DNA from 2 places in the Enterococcus bulliens genome. Region 2 is predicted to be linked to the other one. Evidence: riboswitches for the same ligand, from Rfam matches in the RefSeq annotation. Region 2 holds a riboswitch; the other holds the start of a gene.

Region 1 (7,625 bases), on a different contig from region 2:
GGAGGTCGCTTGATGGAAAGTACGTCAGAAATTTTACGATTATATTTGCCAAAAGCTTTGTTAGAAACGGCAGAAATGGTTGGTATCTCAACGATCGTTGGTGTAGTAGTTGGTGGTTTGGTCGGCTTACTTCTTTTTTTAGCAAGTCATGAACTATTTATCAAAAATCGGGCCTTACATCGAATCGCAGGATTCATTGTCAATGCGATCCGTTCTTTGCCATTCTTGATTTTACTAGTGACGTTATTGCCAGTATTAGCCTTGATTTTAAAAGATCCGTATACGCCATTGGGTGGTGCGCTTGCTTTATCGATTGCGGCGATTCCTTTTTTTGCCCGAATCGCCGAAGGAGCTTTTGCAGATATCGATCCAGGAGTTTTAGAAGCTAGTGTGGCACAAGGGGCTACGATCCCTCAAATCATTTTCAATGTATTGTTACCAGAAAGTCTGCCAGCATTGATCCGCGGAATCGTACTTACGATCATTAGTTTATTGGGATACTCGGCGATGGTCGGTACGATCGGAGCCGGTGGGATCGGTGACTTGGCGATTCAATACGGGTACAATCGCTATGAAACTGGTGTCTTGTTGAGTGTCATTTTACTTCTTGTCATATTAGTGCAGATCATTCAATGGACTGGCGATAAAATCGCGAGCTATTTTACCCACTAGATCAAACGTTAGCTTCTCATTCAATGGAGAAGTTAGCGTTTTTTTGTCATGTTTTTCTAAAGCTTTCGTCACGATTTTTTCATAGAAACTTGCTATAATCAAGAGAGTATCTGAGCTATAAGGAGGAGTTACCATGGTCTATCGTTGTCAATGGGTAAAAGAGGATCCAATCGAACAAGCTTACCATGATACAGAATGGGGAAAAGTCCATCAAACAGATGAAGCATTGTTTGAAGCACTGACTCTTGAATTGATGCAGTCTGGCCTAAGTTGGTCAACGATCCTAAAAAAACGGGCTAATTTTACCGCAGCATTTGCGAACTGGTCGATTCCAGAAATCGCACAACTCACCCCTGAAAAAGTCGATGAACTGATGGAAAATCAAGGGATCATACGTCACCGTAAAAAAATCGAAGCCGTAATTGCAAACGCACAAGCCGCACAAGAATTACAAGTAACATTTGGTGATTTGGCGACTTATTTTGCAACATTTACGGTCTATATGCCCGACCCTAAAGAGACGGCGCTTTTTTTGAGTAAGGAATTAAAAAAACGAGGCTTTAAATTTGTTGGACCCACAACGAGCTACTCGTTCATGCAAGCTGTAGGAATGGTCAATGATCATGAAAAACAGTGTGCATTTAGAGAGGTATGACCTGTATTAACAAGTATTTAAAATGGACTGGGATTAGTATCATCGGTCTTTTAGTAGTATATCTGATGATCTCCTATTGGTTTATTAGTTTTTTATTGATTTTAGCGCTAGTGCTTTTAGTCGTTCAAACAGTGCTCGCTAAAAAATATCATTTTCGTAACCGTTTGTCGCTCTATTTAGTATTGACGATGTGTTTTTGGTTGAGTGCGACACTAGTCGTTAGCCAACTACATATTCCTAAAGTCGTAGCGGTTCATCGTTTATTTCAAACGACGAAAAAAGCGACTGATACTAAGCAAGAAAACGAATTGGCAAAAACGACGGACACGCTAGAGACGCGTTTGAAAAATGCTTGGCAACCAATTTTAACCGAACAAAAAAATCCAGTAAGTATCGCGATTTGGGCAGATGGTCAATTGATTACTGATCAAAATAGTAACGAGCATTTTTATACCGCAAGTATCGTCAAAGTAGCTGTCGCGACCCTTTTATTGCATACGATCCGTGAAAATGGGGAGACCCTTGATGAAGATGACTTAGAGCCTTTACGTTCAATGATCGAAGATAGCGACAACGAGGATACAACCTATTTATTAGATGAAAAAGCAGGTGGTTTAACTGCGTTACAAGCTATGTTTGATACCTTGAATATGAACGATACGAAAGTCGATGAAGAGAGTTGGGGATTGACTCAAACGACAGCAAGTGATCAAATCAAGTTGTTACGGACTGTTTTTGAGACTTCTGATTATTTAACAAAAGACGAACAAGCTCAGATCCAAGAGTTGATGCGAAATGTTTCTGATGAGCAACGTTTTGGGATCGGCACACTTTCTGAGAATGTTGCCTTAAAAAATGGCTGGTTAAATGATGAAAAAGAAGATGGTAGTGAAACGTGGATCGTCAATAGTATCGGACAAGTCCCAAGTAATGATACACCGTATTTGGTGGCGATCCTATCTGCGGATAACGATACAATGGAATCGGGTGAAAACTTATTAGCAAGTCTGGCCGCAGCAAGTAATAACGTGTTGAATTCAAAATAACTTGCGCTTTTTTATCATTATGTTATGCTATCTAGGAACAAAAAAATTGAATGATTCACAAAGGGGAGTCCATCTGGGCTGAGAATGAGCAGTGCTCTAAACCCTCTGAACCTGTTTCGATCATGCGAACGTAGGGATTGTGAGAGTGACATAAATGTGTCCTCCTTTGTGGATTCAGACAAAGGAGGACTTTTTTTGCAACAAAAAAATCGGATATGGGTGGAAGGAACGATCATGGCAGCACTGGGAATCGTGTTGTCTTTTATTCCACTAAATATCGGCAGTAGTTTTTCAATATCTTTAGGTCAGATCCCACTGATCGTATTTGCTTTGAGACGTGGAGTCAAAGCAGGAATGGCGGCAGGACTTGTTTGGGGATTATTGCATTTTGTAACAGGGATAGCTTATTTCTTAACACCGGTTCAAGTCGTACTAGAATACCCAATAGCAGATGCTTGTCTGGGATTAGCCGGGATATATGCAGTTAAACTGCAAAATGGCTTAACACGAGATAACCGTCATCAAGTAACGATCGCCGCAATTCAAGGTGTGTTTTTAGGCACATTTGTACGTTACATTTTTCATTTTATCGCGGGTTGGATCTTTTGGGGAGCTTATGCTCTTTGGGGAATGAAGCCGTGGCTCTTCTCACTTGTAATGAATGGTGCCAGTGGACTAGCAACAGCACTGGTTACGATGATTGCCGTATTGATTTTATTAAAGATTAGTCATATTTTTCAGCCAAAATAAAATGAACCGAGAGCGATCGCTCTCGGTTCATTTTTTCACAAAGGTAAAGATAATGGACAATTAATAATTACGTTCAAGTAATTGTCGGGTTAGTTTTTCGATTTGGTCACGAGCAGGACCTTGTGGTAATTGTTGAATACCGTTTAATGCTCGCTCAGTATAATCTCTAGCAAAGGCTTTGGCTTTTTCTACACCATCATAGTGATGAACAAGTTTGGCTACTTGTTTGGCATCTTCTGGTGTCAGTTGTTCCTTTTTGTCTAACAAAGGTTTAAATGCTTCTGCGTGCTCTGATTTTGCTAACAGTAGCGGCACAGTGTAGACACCTTGCGCTAAATCTTCTAAAACCGGTTTTTGTAAGACTTCTTCATCAGCCGTGTAGTCTAAGATATCATCATAAACTTGGAATGCGATCCCGATATTGCGGCCGATCTCACCAGCTAATTTTTCGATTTCTTGTGAAGTTTGCCCAAAATGAGCCCCTTCTAAGCAAGCTAACCAAAATAATTCCGCCGTTTTACCATCGACGCTTTGAACATAATCTTCGATCGTTTCATTTTCTTTAAAGCGGTTGTTCATTTGATCAAGTTCACCTAGTAGCAATTGTTTCATTGCTTGAGCGTTGGTTTGCATAAATGGTGAGCCGTTCATCGTATCGATCAGTAACTCAAAAAATAAAGTAAATAGTAAATCCCCAGTATAGACAGCTACGTCTTTACCATAGTGCGATTGTACAGTGATCACACCACGACGTAGTGGAGAATCATCGATAATATCATCATGGATCAATGTTGCCATGTGAAGTAATTCAATTGATGCCGCAATTTTTGCTAAGCGGTCTTTGTCTTGTTTTGTACTATCTCCCAATTCAGCAAATAAAAAAAAGAAGGCTGGACGAAGGTATTTGCCACCTGCGCGGCTAAATTCAACCAAAGTTTCTTGGATTTCTTTGTTACGAATCGTCATGTGTTCTTCTAAAATTGAGCAAACGACTTGGAGTTTGCTCTGAATTGTAGGATAATCGTTCCAGTATGAGTGCATAATACAGCCCTTTCGGTAGTTATAATAGGATAGTCATATTCTACCTTATTTTCTATCAAATTGGCTAATTTTATACAACTTGTAACAATTCAATGAAAGGAGAAGCGTATGTCATTAAAAGTATTCTTAGAATTAGTAGAATTTAAAGCAAAAACCGCAAGTGTGTTACCATTTTTGATCGGATTGTGTTATAGTTGGTATCATTACCGGTCCATTCATCTCGGATTTGTTCTAATTTATTTTCTTGCAATGTTTTTATTCAATATGGCCGTCGATATGCTCGACAACTATAACGATTACCATCACGCAACAGATGTTCATGATTATCGCGAAAAAACCAATATTATTGGTCGGGAAAATCTATCGGTTCGCTTGGTGTTCTGGCTGATGACCAGTATGATTATCGTTTCCGCAATTATGGGATTGACCCTTGCGTATTTTGTTGGCTGGCCACTTTTTTGGATGGGATTATACTGTTACTTAGTAGGAATTTTTTATTCATCTGGTCCTAGACCTTTGTCTAGCTTGCCTTTAGGCGAGTTTTTCTCTGGGTTTACCATGGGCTTTATGATCTCATTGATTTGTGTGTACTTAAACACGTATGAATCGTTTGAATGGAATTTTTCAAGTATTTCCAGTATTTTTATTATAGCATTGCCGAATACACTGTGGATTGCAAACTTAATGCTTGCAAATAACACATGTGATATGGAAGAAGATGAGAAGAATAAACGGTATACATTAGCACATTATTTAGGACGAAAAGGTTCATTAAATTTATTTGTGTTTTTTAATCTGTTTGCATTTATAGGAATTATTGCGTCTGTACTATTGCAATTGGCACCTGTAACAGTTTTATTATCACTAGTGATTGTGCCTTTTGTTTACAAACAAACGAAACTGTTTTTAGCAAAACAAGTGAAAAGAGAAACATTTATCTGTGCTATTCGTATTTTAGCTGTCGGATCGGCTGTGCAAGTACTAACTTATCTGTTGGGTATCTTAATTTAATTTTTATTATAGAAAGAAGAGGGACGAATCGTGAAAGAAGTGACGATTTTAGGTGCAGGTTATGCAGGCTTAATGGCCTTAAAAACTTTGCAGAAAAAAGCTGGAGATTTCCATATTACATTAGTGGATCAAAATGATTACCATTATGAAGCAACTTATCTACATGAAGTAGCTGCTGGGACACAACCAAAAGAAAAAATTTGCTATCCAATCAAAGACGTAGTGAATCCAAAAGTAACTACTTTTGTGCAAGACCGCGTTGAAAAAATTGATGCAGACAAAAAAGAAGTAACATTAAAAAATGGATCACCAATCCATTATGATTACTTGATCGTTTCTTTAGGTTTCCGTTCTGAAACATTTGGAATCGAAGGTGCTGAAGAAAATGCTTTAGAGATGGTAACTATTGATTCAGCTAACAAAATCCATGAGCACATTTTAGCAAGCATGGCAAAATACAAACAAACAAAAGATAAAAAATATCTAAAATTAGTTGTTTGTGGTGCTGGATTTACTGGTATCGAATTAGTTGGTTCTTTAGTAGAAGCACGTCCACGTTATGCAAAAATCGCTGGCGTAGATCCAAAAGAAATCGAAATTTTCTGTGTCGAAGCTGCCCCAACAATCTTACCAATGTTCAACGATGATTTAACAAATTACTGTTTAGATCACTTAGCTAAATGGGATGTTAAATTAATGACTGGTAAAGCAATCAAAGCAATCAAACCTGAAACAGTTGTCTACCAAGACGGTAAAGACGAAACAATGGGTGAACTAGAAGCTGCTACGATCATCTGGACAACAGGTGTTAGCGGAAGCACGGTAATCGGTGAATCTGGATTTGAAGAACGTCGTGGCCGCGTAATGGTCAATGCTGACTTGACTGATCCAAATCACAACGATGTTTATCTAATTGGTGATGTGTCTGCTGTAATGGATAAAGAATCAAATCGTCCTTACCCAACAACTGCACAAATCGCTTTGAAAATGGGAACACACGCTGCTAAAAACATCTTGAACCAATTAAATGGTCAAGCAACACAAGAATTTACGTTTAAATCTCAAGGTTCTGTAGCTTCAATCGGAAATACGCATGCATTTGGTATGGTTGGAAATACTGGAATCAAAGGATATCCAGCTTCATTCGTGAAGAAAATGATTGAAAACAAATCATTAATGGAAACTGGTGGATTTAAAGAAGTATTCGCTAAAGGTCGTTTTGATCTATATCATTAAGTCGATCGTTCAAAGAAGCAATCAAGGAAACTTGATTGCTTCTTTTTTTTTCGCTAAAGTAGTAAGAAAAGGAGGCGGTTTGATGTACTGTGCATTGGATATTGGCGGGACTCAGATCAAACAAGCATATATTACTAAAGAAGGTGAACTTTCTGATGTGAAGACGACCGATACACCGAAAACAAAACAACAATTTTTAACGTGTATCGAGAATATCTTAAATGAACTACCAGATACTTGTCAGGGAGTGGGAATCAGTTGTCCCGGAAAGATCGATACCACGACAAAAATAGTTTATCATGGAGGTTCATTGACTTTTTTAGATCACTTTTCATTTGCGGACTTTTTTGAAAAAATCGGCTGTACGTTACCGGTTGCTATTCAAAATGATGGTAAAGCTGCGATTTTAGGTGAATATTGGCTAGGTAGTTTACAAGGTATTAGACAAGCAGTCGGTCTGACATTAGGGACTGGTGTCGGTGGTGGTTTATTAGTTGATGGGAAACTTTTGGAAGGAAAAAATTTTCAAGCTGGCGAGTTTAGTTTTATTTTGAATCATCCGAGCCTACCAGATAAACAGGTAATGACGGGTGCACAACTTTCAGCTGCCAGATTTATCAAACAAGCAGCACGCTTACTAGAACTAGAGGATATAACAGATGGTCAGACAGTATTTGAACACTTGAATAAAAATTCGTCTAAATCATTATATGATCTATTTGAAGGCTATTGTTTCCAAATCGCTTCATTGCTCTTTAATCTACAATGTATCTTTGATCCAGAAAAGATCGTCATCGGTGGAGGAATCAGTGCTCAACCTTTATTGATTACAGAAATCAATCGTCAGTATACGAAAATATTAAATCATGATGCATTTTATCAACAAACCTTTACCCCGGTAGTGATTGAAGCCTGTCAATTTCAAAATCATGCAAATTGTTTAGGTGCAGTCTATGCCTTGCGAACAGAACTGTCATCTTAGTGTTTAATCGTTGACAAACGTAAACGATAGAAGTAGGATATGAACAAGAAGACGAACTAAAGGAGTGAATTCTTGTGCATAAACAATTTCAAGTTGAAGGAATGACATGCGCTAGTTGTGCCCAAACGGTCGAAAAAGCTGTCGCAAAACTACCGCATGTGAAAAAGGCCACGGTCAATCTTGCGAATGAAACACTACAGATCACAGAAGATGCGGAAATTTCATTTTCCAC
Region 2 (7,625 bases):
CTACAGGTAAGTTAGGATATGTTTGACAGATCGCTGCTAAAAAATCCGGTGAACTTTGGATACCATCTTTTTTTGTGGTCGTTTCATAGATTGGACCAATCCCCACATAATCGACATGCTGTGCGATCGCTTGTTTGGCTTGAGCGTTCGTGTGTACCGATAGGCCAATTTTTAAATGTGGGGCCTTTTGACGAATGACAGCTACTGCTAAATCATCTTGACCGACATGAATACCATCTGCATCTACCATTAATGCTAATTCTAGATCATCGTTTACAAAAAAAGGCACATCATATTGTGTACATAGTTTTCGACATGATTTAGCAAATACGATTTTTTTAGTACCAGTTAAAGCTATTGGGCCTTTTTCACGTAATTGGACACAGGTTATCCCAGCTTTTAAAGCTTGCTCTAAAAGATTAAGTGGCTCATGATAGAAACAGTCTGGTGTTCCAAAAACCAAATAATTAGCTAAATAGTTGGACATCGACATCGCCTCCTGTCTTTTTATAGGCAAAGTGATTGGTCGGTCCATGACCGTGACCTAGATGCAGAGAATGAAAAATCGCGCGATCAATAAATCTTTTGGCTTCGATGATTGCTGTTTTGACAGACATCCCCTGTGCTAAATGTGCCGTGATTGCAGCTGAAAATGTACAGCCAGTCCCGTGTGTATGTGCTGTTTCGTAACGTGGTGTCAGCAAACGATACGGTGCTTCATGTACTGAAAACACGATATCGATTGCTTGTTTTCCGATTGCATGCCCGCCTTTCATGACGACTGTTTCGACACCTAACTGGAGTATTTTTTCTGCTGCTTGTTGTAGACTCCGATCATCAGTAATCTGGATTCCAGTAATGATCTCAGCTTCTGGCAAATTCGGAGTACAAATCGTTGCAAGTGGTAAGAGCTTCGTTTTTAAAGCTTCGATTGCTTCTAATTGTAATAAACTTGCTCCACCTTTAGCGACCATCACAGGATCCACTACGATCGGTACTTCTTTGGCTTCTAGCTTACTGGCTACAAGTTCAATGATTGTTTCATCAAACAACATCCCTATTTTATAAGCTTTGATCAAAAAGTCTGTTTGGATCGCATCTAACTGCGCTGCAATAATCGCAGGACTTGAAGCTTCAATTTGTTCGACACCTAATGTATTTTGCGCGGTTACAGCCGTGAGGACCGACGTGCCATATACGCCTGCTTCTTGAAACGTTTTGAGATCCGCTTGAATCCCTGCACCACCACCACTATCAGACCCAGCTATCGTACAAGCACATTTAATCATGTTCCACCTCCGCACGAATCGCTAGACCATTGATGATCTGGATCATTCCACTGCCTAAGTTTTTGATTGAAGTCACAATCGCTTTGTACTCTTCACAAATCGTTGCACACGTGCTTAATGCTTCTTTTTTATCAATACTTGCAATTCCAGCAGCTAGTAAAGCACTCAGCAAACAACCTGTTCCCGTAATCCGTGTGATAAGTGTATTCCCGCCTTTGATCAATTGGACTATATCGCCATCGGTCACCAAGTCACTAGCTCCCGTTACGACTACAATGCACCCATACTGCCTAGCTACTCGTTTTGCAATCACTTCACAATCAAATTCTCCTTGACCACTATCGACACCCTTTGTCAGCCAAGGTTCACGCGCAATCGTCGCAAGTTCGCCTTGATTGCATCGTAGTACACTGATTTGAGTATTTCTCAATAGGTCTTCGACAAAAGTAAAACGAAATGAACTAGCACCGATACCAACTGGATCTAATACGACTGGGATTAGCTTTTGATTGGCCGTTTTGACGGCAAGTTTCATCGCTATTCTTGTTTGAGCTGTCATCGTCCCGATATTGATCAATACGCCTTGTGCCAAGCTCGTGATCTCAGGCACTTCTAATGGTTCATCGGTCATGATCGGTGAGGCATTTACTGCGAGTAAGGCATTGGCAGTTTGCGTCATAACGACTTGATTGGTTAAACAGTGGATCAAGGGGGTGGCAGCAAAAATTGCTTGAAGACTCATACGGTCACCTCCTGATGTAACGGCATCGCAAAGAATAATACTTCATCGATCATACTTTGCGTAAAATATGGGACACAACTTTCAAGCGTACATTGCTCGAGCTGACAAAAGTCTGCCAATCGTGCTTCTTGTAGCTGTTGGATTTGTTTAGCTTCTGTCGTCTGATATAACGAAAACCATTCACGATACAAAGGTTCTTGAATCGTATCTAATCTAACGTCTTGTGCAAGCTGTTGATAAATAAATGGACAGGCTAATAACGACGCATAGATATACGCATGATTGTTAGTAGCTAAACTAGCGTATAAATGCTCGATATAGCGTGTCGTAATCGAATCCGAAACGTAGTCTACTTGGGGGAGTTCACTTAACGCACGTCTTTGGAATATTTCTTCTTTTTCTTTCACTTCTAAGATCATATCATCGATAAAGCCATGATATTTTTTGGGTAATGATCGTTGCCATTTTTGTAAACAAATAACGTAATGCTTGAGGTACTCTTGATCTTGCCGTAAATAATATGCAAAGCTAACTTTTTGTAAAGTCGATTCCTTTACTTGTGTGACAAATGGATGTGTCAAACACATCTGGTAAGGTGTTTGGGCATCTGATACTGCCAATGAATAAAACATGTTTTTCCTCCTTGATTTGGAAGACGCAAGCAATTACTCCCTACGCCAGTCTTAACTGCCAGGTTCTAAGGGTCAGGTTTTAACCTTCTCAACTAAATAGTCCCCCCGTAATAAAAAAATTGCGAAAAAAAAGCTCTCCATCAATAAATGGAGAGCGCAAAGTTTACTCAAATAAGGTGAGTGATCCAAACTTCTGCTCCCTACGTCAGTGTTAACTGTCAGGTTCTAAGGGTCAGGTTTTAACCTTCTCAACTATAAAAGTCCCCCCGCAATGATTTTACTAATGTCTACCTTACTATAGTCACTCTAAAAACACAAGTCGCTATTGACCGACTGGGAATGCTTCACCTACAACAGCATCTTGTGGTAACTCTAAGATTCCACGTTTTTTCGGTGCGTCTTTTAGGTGTAATTCTTTAGCAGAACATACCATCCCAAAGCTTTCAACACCACGTAATTCACCAGGCCAGATCAATAGGCCATCAGGCATCATCGCACCTGGTTTAGCGACAACGACTTTTAATCCTTGACGAATGTTGGGTGCACCACAAACGATTTGTAATTCCTTGTTGTTATCGATCTCAATTTTAGTAATCGATAAATGATCACTATCTTCATGAGGTACGCATTCTTTTACAAATCCCACGACAAATTTCGGTTCGTGATCAGGTGTTAATTGTTCTGTGAATCCTTCTTCTTGTAACCAAGTATTTAAGACAGTCACTTGATCGTCTGTTAAATAGACTTGACCACGCTCATCGATCGTTAATTTTTCTGAAATGTTAAAGAAATTCCAGCCGATGATTCGTCCATCTTCGGTTGTTAATTTTGCGATATCACCTTTACGTTCTGTTTGTTGTTCCATGCCCTTATCGTCTTCTAAAATCGTTAATAATGTATCGCTGACATGTTCTTTATTGTATGCAAAAATCATTTTCGTTCCTCCTAAAATCTATTCTTCGTTTCATATCTTACCAAACTTTTACTTTGAATTCTCGTTTGATGCTAATTTTTTAATGTGAACTACTCATTGCTAAAGCAACAGAGCTTTTGGGAACAGAGCATACTTGATATTTAACTTTCTAAACAACAGCGGTGTCTCCTATTAACCATGGCATACTACATTGTTGATTGCAGGATGTCCCATACCAGTGCCTTTAACGTTAGGCAAACGCTTTGTTTAAGATGTTGATACTCGCATTGATATCTCTATCATGATGTGTTTCACAATGAGAACAAGTAAATTCACGAATATGTAGTGGTTTTTTACCAGTGTTCTCACCACATGAAGAACAAATTTGGCTCGTATAATGAGAGGAAACAATAACCAATTCTCTACCATACCAGTCACACTTGTATTGCAGCATGGACTTGATTTTCGCCCAAGATGCATCAGCTATGGAACGTGACAAATGATGGTTCTTCATCATGTTGGATACTTTTAACTCTTCAATCACGATGGTGTCGAATTGTTTTACTAAACCAGTCGTGTACTTTTGAAGATAGTCTTCTCTTTGGTTCATGATTTTCCGGTTAATTTCCGCCACCATGATACGAGCTTTTTCTAAGTTTTTAAACGAAGACAGCTCAAGCTCAATACCTTGTTCTTTGGCTAGACTAATTTGTTTTTTTGCTTGTATTCTACGTCTAGCAAGTTTTCGTTCCCAAAGCTTACGCTTTTTAGACAAAGTGCGTTCGAAATTTTTATTTGGTAATTGTACACCATTCGATTGTATTGCTAAATAAGAAATCCCTAAATCAATACCAATACAACGATTAGTCTTAGCTAATGTTGAAGGTTCATGTTCCACCTGAATGGTTGCCGTAAATGATCCGTTCGAATTTTTTCGAATAACAGCACTCTTGATTTTGCCATTGATACGGTGTAAGCCATTTGCTTTCACAAGACCTAGTTTTGGCAATCGAATCACATGGTCATCCACAACAGAAATATTATTGTTTACACAATTTGATTTGTAACTATGTTTAGGGTTTTTCTTCGATTTGAATCGAGGAAACTTTGTTTGTTTTTTGAAGAATCTTGAAAATGAGTCGTTTAGATCCGCAGAAGTATAAAGTAAGCTTGTACTTTCAGCGGATTTGATGAATGGAAATTCTAATTTCATAGCTTTAATCAAGTAGTTCATGCCGAATTTACCGATAAAATCACCACCATTTTTATGGCGTTCAATTTGCATGGCAAGTAATTGATTGTACACAAAGCGATTGATATGGAAATTAGATTCGATGAATTCAATTTGTTTTTGAGTAGGATATAGTTTAATTTTGATTCCTTTCAGTTTCATTATGGTTCATCTCCTTTACTCGTTGGTCATCAATATACTTCGCAATAGCATGTTCATTTATCGTTCCAATACTTTCAACAAAATAGCTTGGCGACCAAATCGGCAATATCATATAGTAATTGTTTCAAATCTGTTTCGATTTCACCTTTTAAGACTTTATTCCGATATTTGGTTCCCCAAATTAAATGGTAGTTTAAATTGTATACAGAAGTCCTACCATATGTTAATCGTTCCTTATCTTTCATATCAACACCTCTAGATAATTATACCATTACTATATGTAAAGTGAGAACAAAAGAACGGGAATTCATCGCGGCATTAAAATATCGAGTTTCCTTCCCGTTTAATAAAAAAAGAGGCTGTGACAGACTTTTGTCACAGCTCCTCTCAACTGTTATTCATCACGACTGACAACTAAAACGTCACAAGGTGCAGTTCGTGTCACATAACTTGCCACACTTCCCATCACAAAACGTTCTGTTGCATGTTTTCCTGATTGACCGACCATGATCAAGTCGATTTTGTATTCATTTGGTAAGTTTTTGGCTAATTCTTCCTTGGGTGAACCATAAGCGATAATTGCTTCTAAATCATGAAAATCGACGTGTTTGGCGTGTTCTTTGACTTCATTGATCATGACGCTACTAATCTCTTCTTCTTGATAAAGTTCTGATTCGCCAATACTTGAATAGCCCATGTAAGAAGCGACAGGTTGATCGACTACGTTTACGGCTATGACTTTTCCATGATTACGACGTGCGATCTCAATTGCTTTTTTGAACGCTTCTTCTGCATGTTTTGATCCATCGATTCCGACTAAAATCGTATGATACTCTTGTTCCATCTTTCTCACCTTTTCTTAGTTAATTGTATTGTTGATGAATGTTGTGATTTCCTCTTTTGTTTTGCGATCTTTATTGACTAAACGACCTAGTTCTTTGCCGTCTTTGATGATCACAAAACTTGGGATTCCTAAAATCGACCATTTACTAGCGACATCGATAAATTCATCGCGATCGACTTCAATGATAGTCCACTCTGGAAATTCAGCATCGATTTCGGGCATCGCTGGTTTGATAAAACGGCAATCGCCACACCAGTCAGCAGTAAAGAAAAAGATATTTTGGCCTTTTTCTACATATCCTGCTAATTCTTCTAAACTTTTTGGTTTGATCATCTGTTTTCCTTCTTTCTATTGTCCAGCAACGATTGTATCAACAGTTGTACGATCTAAGTTTTTGATTACTTGGATCACCATCTCACGTGCTGCTTCATAATCTTTGATGCTAAATAATGTTTGGTGGGTATGGATATAACGCCCTGGAACACCAATCACACTACTTGGGATGCCTTCATTTGCTGTATGAGCTGCACCAGCATCCGTACCACCTTTTGATACAAAGTATTGGTAAGGGATATCGTAAGTTGAAGCTATATCCAGTAAAAATTCTTTCATTTTTGGCAACATAATTAAACCTGGATCAAAGATGCGAAGTAAAGTTCCTTCACCTAAATGACCAAAAGTCCCATTTTTCGTCACGGTATCGTCAGCTGGTGAGCAGTCGACTGCAAAGAAAACTTCTGGTTTGAATTTTGTAACTGACGCTTTAGAACCACGTAAGCCGACTTCTTCTTGTACATTTGCTCCAGCAATCAATGTATTCGGTAATGTTTCCTCTTTTAATGCTTCGAGCGCTTCTAGTACCACAGTACAACCATAGCGATTATCCCAAGCTTTGGAAATAATGTTTTTACCATTTGCTGTTTTGATCGTTTCAGCAACAGGTACGATCGTATCACCTGGTCGAACGCCATATTCAAGTGCTTCATCGCGTGAATCAAATCCTGCATCAAATAGAATATCAGTTACTTCTACAGCCTTTTGCCCCGCAGCACCTCGCAATAAATGCGGTGGGACTGATGATGAGATACATGGATAGTTGCCTTTAGCCGTTTTTAGTGTAAAGCGTTGTGCTGAAACGACATACGGATTCCAGCCACCTAATGGAGTCACTTTAAATAAACCACGATCAGTGATTTGTGTAATTAAAAAACCGACCTCATCCATATGAGAAGCTACCATGATTCGCGGTGCATCTGCATCTTGATTGTGACGGATCCCAAAGATTCCGCCTAACCCATCTTGTGCGATCTCATCGACAAGTGGCGTCATTTCCTGTTTCATGTAAGCACGGATATCGTGCTCAAATCCGCTCGTTCCTTGTAACTCGGTTAATGTCTTGATGTGTTGAAATGTTTTTTCTTCCATAATCTGATTGGTTGAACCAATCATCGCCTCCTTTTAAATTGGCTTTTGTCTTATTATAACGCAAATTACTTTTCTTGAAAGGACTCATGGTTTGAAACCTGTTACTTTTTTTGAGATATGGTAAAATACAAGAAACGTCACTACTTTATTCAAGGAGGACTTGTATGAATCAAGAACAAACACCTTTACTTAAAGGACTAGCTATCGGTGCTGGAATCGGTATGGCTACAGGAATCGTCGCAAGCATCTGGTATCAAAAAAAGAAACATTTAGCGGCTGATGATGTCTTAGCCCACATCAAAAAAGCCTTTTTAAAAGAAGGATCGATTGAAGGTTCTTTTATCGAATATGAAAGCAAGCCTTATCAAAAATTTGCCATCAAAGTCG

What was found. A riboswitch is a leader RNA that binds a small molecule or an ion and turns the genes downstream of it on or off. The one in region 2 is predicted to bind thiamine pyrophosphate.
Region 1: another riboswitch for thiamine pyrophosphate. It lies ahead of thiT (energy-coupled thiamine transporter ThiT); the one in region 2 lies ahead of ACWOEC_RS06465 (TenA family protein).

What each region holds. Positions count from the first base shown of each region.
Region 1 covers NZ_JBSMXK010000016.1:22,442-30,066, reverse strand. The annotation lists gene ACWOEC_RS08865 (methionine ABC transporter ATP-binding protein) at 1-13, shown strand, start outside; gene ACWOEC_RS08860 (methionine ABC transporter permease) at 13-672, shown strand; gene ACWOEC_RS08855 (DNA-3-methyladenine glycosylase I) at 806-1,327, shown strand; gene ACWOEC_RS08850 (serine hydrolase) at 1,324-2,373, shown strand; TPP riboswitch at 2,425-2,527, shown strand; gene thiT (energy-coupled thiamine transporter ThiT) at 2,608-3,123, shown strand; gene ACWOEC_RS08840 (polyprenyl synthetase family protein) at 3,184-4,164, opposite strand; gene ACWOEC_RS08835 (1,4-dihydroxy-2-naphthoate polyprenyltransferase) at 4,273-5,175, shown strand; gene ACWOEC_RS08830 (NAD(P)/FAD-dependent oxidoreductase) at 5,206-6,411, shown strand; gene ACWOEC_RS08825 (ROK family protein) at 6,494-7,393, shown strand; gene ACWOEC_RS08820 (heavy metal translocating P-type ATPase) at 7,468-7,625, shown strand, end outside.
Region 2 covers NZ_JBSMXK010000010.1:3,479-11,103, forward strand. The annotation lists gene thiE (thiamine phosphate synthase) at 1-487, opposite strand, end outside; gene thiD (bifunctional hydroxymethylpyrimidine kinase/phosphomethylpyrimidine kinase) at 468-1,289, opposite strand; gene thiM (hydroxyethylthiazole kinase) at 1,282-2,031, opposite strand; gene ACWOEC_RS06465 (TenA family protein) at 2,028-2,663, opposite strand; TPP riboswitch at 2,684-2,780, opposite strand; TPP riboswitch at 2,844-2,941, opposite strand; gene ytpR (YtpR family tRNA-binding protein) at 2,986-3,597, opposite strand; gene ACWOEC_RS06475 (RNA-guided endonuclease TnpB family protein) at 3,827-4,969, opposite strand; partial or broken gene ACWOEC_RS06480 (transposase) at 4,944-5,214, opposite strand; gene ACWOEC_RS06485 (universal stress protein) at 5,364-5,813, opposite strand; gene ACWOEC_RS06490 (thioredoxin family protein) at 5,829-6,146, opposite strand; gene pepA (glutamyl aminopeptidase) at 6,162-7,238, opposite strand; gene ACWOEC_RS06500 (hypothetical protein) at 7,403-7,625, shown strand, end outside.